DNA from 3 places in the Streptomyces sp. NPDC006193 genome. Region 2 is predicted to be linked to each of the others. Evidence: riboswitches for the same ligand, from Rfam matches in the RefSeq annotation. Region 2 holds a riboswitch; each other region holds the start of a gene.
The links. A riboswitch is a leader RNA that binds a small molecule or an ion and turns the genes downstream of it on or off. The one in region 2 is predicted to bind cyclic di-AMP.
Positions count from the first base shown of each region.

Region 1: another riboswitch for cyclic di-AMP. It lies ahead of ABZ261_RS12965 (transglycosylase family protein); the one in region 2 lies ahead of ABZ261_RS09520 (C40 family peptidase).
Region 3: another riboswitch for cyclic di-AMP. It lies ahead of ABZ261_RS12295 (transglycosylase SLT domain-containing protein); the one in region 2 lies ahead of ABZ261_RS09520 (C40 family peptidase).

Region 1 is NZ_JBEXTB010000010.1:88,207-90,398, forward strand. Features, by position in the region: gene ABZ261_RS12960 (transglycosylase family protein) at 1-486, shown strand, start outside; cyclic di-AMP (ydaO/yuaA leader) riboswitch at 684-857, shown strand; gene ABZ261_RS12965 (transglycosylase family protein) at 862-1,611, shown strand; gene eno (phosphopyruvate hydratase) at 1,925-2,192, shown strand, end outside.
Region 2 is NZ_JBEXTB010000006.1:208,375-210,566, reverse strand. Features, by position in the region: gene ABZ261_RS09520 (C40 family peptidase) at 627-1,100, opposite strand; cyclic di-AMP (ydaO/yuaA leader) riboswitch at 1,104-1,241, opposite strand; gene ABZ261_RS09515 (hypothetical protein) at 1,675-1,980, opposite strand; gene ABZ261_RS09510 (ATP-dependent Clp protease proteolytic subunit) at 1,988-2,192, opposite strand, start outside.
Region 3 is NZ_JBEXTB010000009.1:123,375-125,566, forward strand. Features, by position in the region: gene ABZ261_RS12290 (HAD family hydrolase) at 1-411, shown strand, start outside; gene ABZ261_RS12295 (transglycosylase SLT domain-containing protein) at 468-953, opposite strand; cyclic di-AMP (ydaO/yuaA leader) riboswitch at 959-1,138, opposite strand; gene ABZ261_RS12300 (polyprenyl synthetase family protein) at 1,666-2,192, shown strand, end outside.

The sequences.
Region 1 (2,192 bases), on a different contig from region 2:
GGCTCCTCCGCGGACGCCACGACCGCGCCGACCGCCGAGCCGGACAAGAGCGCGGACGCGCCCGCCCGCTCCGGCGAGACCGGTACCCCCGAAGCCGGCGCGTCGACCTCCCCGGACGCCGGCAGCGCGCGGCCGGGCGGCGACCCGGCCCCGGTGGTCCCGGACGCCGGCCGGGCGGCCGATCCCGAGCAGGCCGCCGGCTCCTGGAGCCTGGTGGACACCGGCGCTCTCGGCAGCGGCGGTCGCCACCGCGGCGCACATGCGGACGAAAGCGTGACAAACGGTCAGAAGGCGGCGTCGGCCGGCCGTCACGCCTCCCGGCTGCCGGACACCTACACCGTCCGTGCGGGTGACTCCCTCGGCTCCATCGCCGACGCGCTCGACGTCGACGGCGGATGGCGTGCGCTGTACGAGGCGAACAGGCAGGCCATCGGCGCCGACCCGAACAACATCACTGCCGGTCAGACCCTGCGGATCGGTGACTGAACAGGCCTTTAACGGGACAAGTTGACGCCCTGTTTCATGGGTGATGCCCGATTCGGCGAAAGTGTGGGATGAGTCTCAGAAGCCCTGATCGTCTTTGAAATTCCCCGGATCACGTGTCTACGGTCGTGATCGCTCGTCACCGCGAGCCCCGGCCGCCGCAACGCCGAATCCTGCCAGCGGCCGCCCGGGAACAGTCGTCGCGTCAAGCGCCGTAGGCAGGAGCGGGGGACCCAAGGTAGGCGCCGGGTCCAGCACTTGAGGCTGGAACCGGCTGGGGGTGAAGCCGCACCGCGCGCACAGCGGGGTGCGGCCGGGCAACTCGACCGGCCCGAACCCGACAGCTCACCTCGCAGGCGTCGGTGAGGGGATCGATCCATGCTGTTTTCCGTCAAGGGCAAGCACCGTCGTCCGTCCAGGGCCGTCCGCGCCGTCGCGCTCGCCGGTGTCGCCGGCGCCGCCGTCGCCGCGCCGCTGATGGCGGCCGGCAACGCCTCCGCCGCCACCGCCTCCGAGTGGGACGCCGTCGCCCAGTGCGAGTCCGGCGGCAACTGGTCCATCAACACCGGCAACGGCTACTACGGCGGTCTGCAGTTCTCCGCCTCCACCTGGGCCGCGTACGGCGGCACGCAGTACGCGGCCACCGCCGACAAGGCCACCAAGGCCCAGCAGATCGCCGTCGCCGAGAAGGTGCTCGCCGCGCAGGGCAAGGGCGCCTGGCCGGTCTGCGGCAAGGGCCTGTCGAGCGCCTCCTCCGACAGCTCCGCCCCGAGCACCTCCACCGACTCCGCCCCGAGCACCTCCACCGGCTCGTCTTCGAGCACCTCCACCGGCTCGGCCCCGGCCGGCGCCGCCGCCCGCTCGGCCGACCAGCAGGCCGCCTCCCGGTCCGCCGAGCGCCCGGCCGCCTCCGCGAGCGGCAGCGGGAGCAGGACCGTCACCACCCCGACCGGTGAGAAGGTCGAGAAGGGCGACGGCGAGTACAAGGTCGTCGCCGGCGACACCCTCAGCACCATCGCCGCCGAGCACCACGTGCAGGGCGGCTGGAAGAAGCTGTTCGAGCTGAACAAGGACATCGTCGAGGACGCCGACCTCATCTACCCGGGCCAGCAGCTGCACCTGAAGTGACAGCCGGCCCCGGCCCGGACCGCGGCGCCCCCTCCTCCCCGGCCCGCACGGCGGGGGCCGGGTGAGGGCCGCCCCCGTCCCCACGGGCGCCCCGCCCCGGTGCGTGCTCCCCCGTACGCACCGGGGCGGGGCTTTTTCACGAACCCGCCGCAGACCCTTTGTTTCGGGAACAAACAAAAGGTACCGTCGGCTTGTCCACGGGACGGTCGGTCAGTGGCCGACGCTCCCGGGACGGTTAGGCTCTAGGCGCAAGGCACAGCCGCAAGGCACGCCGCCCCGCACTTCCAGCGTCACATCCAAGAAGGAGATGCTCGTGCCGTCCATCGACGTCGTCGTAGCCCGGGAAATCCTGGACTCCCGAGGCAACCCCACGGTCGAGGTCGAGGTCGGCCTCGACGACGGCAGCACGGGTCGTGCCGCCGTCCCGTCCGGCGCCTCGACCGGCGCCTTCGAGGCCATCGAGCTCCGCGACGGCGACCCGAACCGCTACCAGGGCAAGGGCGTCGAGAAGGCCGTCCTCGCCGTCATCGAGCAGATCGGCCCGGAGCTGGTCGGCTACGACGCCACCGAGCAGCGCCTGA
Region 2 (2,192 bases):
GCCGGCGGGCCCGGTGGCGCGCGCAGGGGCGCGCGAAAGGCATGCGGCCGGATGCGTCACCTCCGCGCGGCGGGCGGCACGTCGTGCGGAGGGGTTGGCGGGCGCCCTCGTCCGGGCCGCACCGGCCGCTTCGGTCGCGGTCCGGACGGCGAGCGCGCGGGGTGTGGGCGCCCGGCCGGGAGAGCGGGCGCGGGGGAGCGCCGGGGTGCGCACCGCACCGCACCGCCGGCAGCCGGCGCAGCGGCCGTGCCGGTGGCCCTGCCCGCGTGGCAGGGGTCGCGGGGCCCGCACCGCTGAGGGGGCCGTTCGTGCGTGGCCGCGGGTGCCCGTGCCCGCGTCACGCGTGCCCGTGCCCGCGTCGGTCCGGGCCTGTGCGCTGCCGGGCGGGCGGCTGCGGGCCGAGGCCCGGCGTGCGCACCGGGGGCGCCGCGGCGGCCCGGAAGCCGCGGCGGTCGCCCGGAGACCGGCGCAGGGGCCGCCTCCAGGGCGGCCGCCGCGCCGGGTGAACGGCGGGGCGGGCGGCCGTGGCCGCCCCGGCCGCCCGTGCGGTGCGGGCGGGCGGCCGGGGCGGCGACGGCGGGCTCGGAGCGGCTCCCCAGCCGGAGCCGCTCCCGCGTCGGCGGCGGTCAGCTGACCCGGCCGTACCAGACGCTCTTGGTCCAGATCTTCTGGAGCCGCACCACGTCACCGGTCTTCGGGGCGTGCCATATCTTGCCGTGACCGGCGTAGATGCCGACGTGGTAGACGCTGGAACCAGAGTGGAAGAACACCAGGTCGCCGGCCTTGCGGTGCTTGGCGGAGATGTGGTGCGTCTTGTTGTACTGCTGGGCGGCGGTGCGCGGCAGCTTCTTGCCCGCCTTCTTGAACGAGTAGAGCGTCAGCCCCGAGCAGTCGAACCTGCGCGGCCCGGTGGCCCCGTAACGGTACGGGGAGCCCTTCTTGGACGCGGCGATGTGCAGTGCTTTCGTCGCCGTGGTCGCGGCGGAGGCGTCGGTGGCCAGTCCGGGCACCGCGATCGAGCCGCCCACGGCGGCGAGGGTGAGAGCCGAGGCCGTGCCGGCCCGGGCCATCAGCGACGGGACACGATTCAGCGCAGTCATGCGCAACCCTTCGTCAGCCGCCTGTGAAGGATGACCTGTCGGATTCGGGCTGGCGAAGTTGCCCGGCCGCGTTGCCGCGGCTTCACCCCAAGGATCGCCCGGAACCTCCGCCCGTCTGCGTCGAGCAGACGCGCTTCCGCGCCGGCGACCCGTCTTGCTCGGGTCCTCCACTCCTGCCGATCCACTCCGTCGACCGGTCATCCAGGCGGCGGCAGGACTCGGCGTCCGCCCGGACCGCCCCGCCGCTGTGGCGGGGGCTTGTCGTCAGACGGGATCTTCACTCACACCTGTCCGAAAATCCCAACGGAATCGGGGATTTGTGGTGTTACTCACCACTCACCCGTCCGGGTGGACCGCGCTGTGTTCGAACCTCCGTCAGTTCCCGTACGTAGCCCCCGACCTGCGACGAAGCGTCACGCGACGCTTCCTGGGCCCCCGCCGCGCGCAACTCGGGGAACCCGGGAACGGCTCGGGATGTAACCCGGTCGGGCGTACGTCGTTCGGGCCGTTTCAAGTCCGGCCCGAACGGCACGCGTCGACGGGGCGAACCCATCGGTCCGGACGTGTGTCCGTCTCAGCCCACGCCGTCGGTCGGGAGCGCGACGCGAGCGGTCCGGCGCTCACCGTCCAGCACCCGCAACGCCCGTGCCAGCGTGTCCCCGTGCAGCTCCGTCTCGCCCCGCTGGTGCATCAGCGCAAGGGCGTCACGCAGCTCTGCCGCCTTGCGCACCAGGGCCTGGGCCGCGCGCAGACCGCCGTACGTGTCACCGCTCCGGGCCGGGTTGACGCGGCCGAGCAGGTCGACCGCCTCCAGATAACAGTCGATCAGCTCGCCCTCGGCCCGGGTCAGGGCGGGCAGCGGCGGAAGTTCCGGCAGCATCGGGGGCTCACCGCGCGCCCGGTGCGCCCAGCGCGTCCCGGCGGCTGGGCACGACGCCGTCCACCAGGCCGTAGGCGAGCGCTCCGGGGGCGTCCAGGACGAGATCCCGCTCCAGGTCCTGGTGGACCTGTGCGGCCGTGCGCCCCGTGTGCCGGACGAGCATCGCCTCCAGCAGCTCCCGTACCCGGGTCAGTTCCCCGGCCTGGATGAGC
Region 3 (2,192 bases), on a different contig from region 2:
CCCGCAGTGCGGGTCGGCCGGCGGGACGAGCTGTGGTGCCAGCCCATCAGCAAGGTGCTGCTGCGGCACGCCGTCCTGTCGGACGACGAGCTGGCGGCGGTGGCGCGTGCGGTGGTGGGCTCGCTGGCCACGGTCACCATGTCGGGGCCGGGGACGGTGGAGCTGCAGCCGAGCGGGGTGACCAAGGCGACGGGGCTGGCGCTGGCCGCCGAGCGGCTCGGGATCGGCGCCGGTCGGGTCCTCGCCTTCGGCGACATGCCCAATGACGTCCCGATGCTCGTCTGGGCCGGGCACGGCGTCGCCATGGCCGACGCGCACCCCGAACTCAAGGCGGTGGCCGACGAGATCACCCTGTCGAACGAGGACGACGGCGTCGCCGTCGTCCTCGAGAGGCTGTTCCCGGCCGGCTGACCGGCCCGTCGGCGGGGCCGGCCGGCCGGTCCGGGACCGCGGGGTGGCGCCGGCTGTCAGTAGGGGCCGAAGACGTTGTCGATCGAGCCGTAGCGCGCGGCCGCGTAGTTGCAGGCGGCGGTGATGTTCGCGACCGGGTCGAAGGGGTCGAACGAGGTGCCCGGCACGTGGTACGCGGCGAACGTCGGGTCGATGACCTGGAGCAGGCCCTTGGACGGGGTGCCCTTGGCGGCGTTGGAGTCCCAGAGGTTGATGGCCTTCGGGTTGCCGGAGGACTCCCGCATGACGTTGCGGTAGATGCCGTTGTAGGTGCCCGGAATGCCCCGCTCGGCCATGATCGCGAGGGACTCGCGGATCCAGCCGTCGAGGTTGTCCGGGTAGCCGGTGGTGGCGGCGGCCGTCGTGGTGGTGGCGGTGGCCGCGGAGGCGCCGGTCGCGCCGACGAGCGGCAGGACGAGGACGGCGGCTCCGGCGCCGGCGGTGACAACGGTGCGCATGAGGCGGCTGATGCGGTTGCGGCGGCGCTGGGCGGCAGCAGACATGGGGGCTTTCCTCTCCTACGCCTGCGAGGTGAGCTGTCGGGTTCGGGCGGGGAGGTGCCCGGCCGTGCCCCGGCGGAGGCACGGCTTCACCCCTAGCCGTTCCGGTCGGCACGGTGCCGTCCGGCCCGGCGGCTTACCTGGGTCCCCCGCTCCTGCCGTACGAGTGAGTCGGTCGATGGGTCACACGGGCGGCGGCAGGATTCGGCGTCCGCCCGACGGCCGGGAACGTATGCGAGAGCACATGTCGGGAACAAGTGCCGGAATCACACAACGCGCTATTTGACCTTGATCGACGCCGTATGGGGTGCTTGATCCTTTGCGGTCGCGCATCTCAACTCGCCGACAGGGCAAGGGGGCCGGGCGCTCTCCGTGCGCCGGGCGCGCCCCCGGGGCGCGTGACCCAATTCACGAAATGGCAAATGGCGCGAAACCGGACATGGGGGATTCAGGGGATTCCGGCGGGTGGCCGAAAAGAGAGGTGGCTAAAACGGTGAATATGCAGCGGAAGGATGGGATTGCTGTTTAGTGGGCGAATGTCCGTTATTACCATCCGATCACTGTGATGCCGGTCATGATCCGCTACGGCCCGGGCTGGACCGGTGGGCGCTATCGGTGATCGAAACAGGACCGGATACGCTGACTTGAGTGAGGGCAGCGACCTATCGACAAACCGTGTAATCGGCAGCAGACACCAGCAGACAGGAGACTCCTCGTGACCGTCGTCGGGCCGTTCGGGCTGAGCGTGCGGGACCAGGCTCTGGAAGCCGATGTCCAGGCCGGATTGACGGCTGTCGAGGAAGGCTTGCTCGAGGCCACCAAGAGCGAGGTCCCGTTCATCACGGAGGCCGCGCAGCATCTCGTACGGGCCGGCGGGAAGCGGTTCCGGCCGCTGCTCGTGATGCTCGCCGCACAGTTCGGCGACCCCTACGCGCCGGGCGTCGTGCCGTCGGCCGTGGTCGTGGAACTGACCCATCTGGCCACGCTGTACCACGACGACGTCATGGACGAGGCGACCGTGCGCCGCGGCGTGGAGAGCGCCAACACGCGCTGGGGCAACTCCGTCGCGGTCCTCACCGGCGACTTCCTCTTCGCCCGCGCCTCCCAGATCCTCGCCGACCTCGGCCCCGAGGCGGTCCGGGTGCAGGCCCTGGCGTTCGAACGGCTGGTCACCGGCCAGATCCTGGAGACGGCGGGCCCCTCGGACGGCCGCGACCCGGTCGAGCACTACCTGGACGTGCT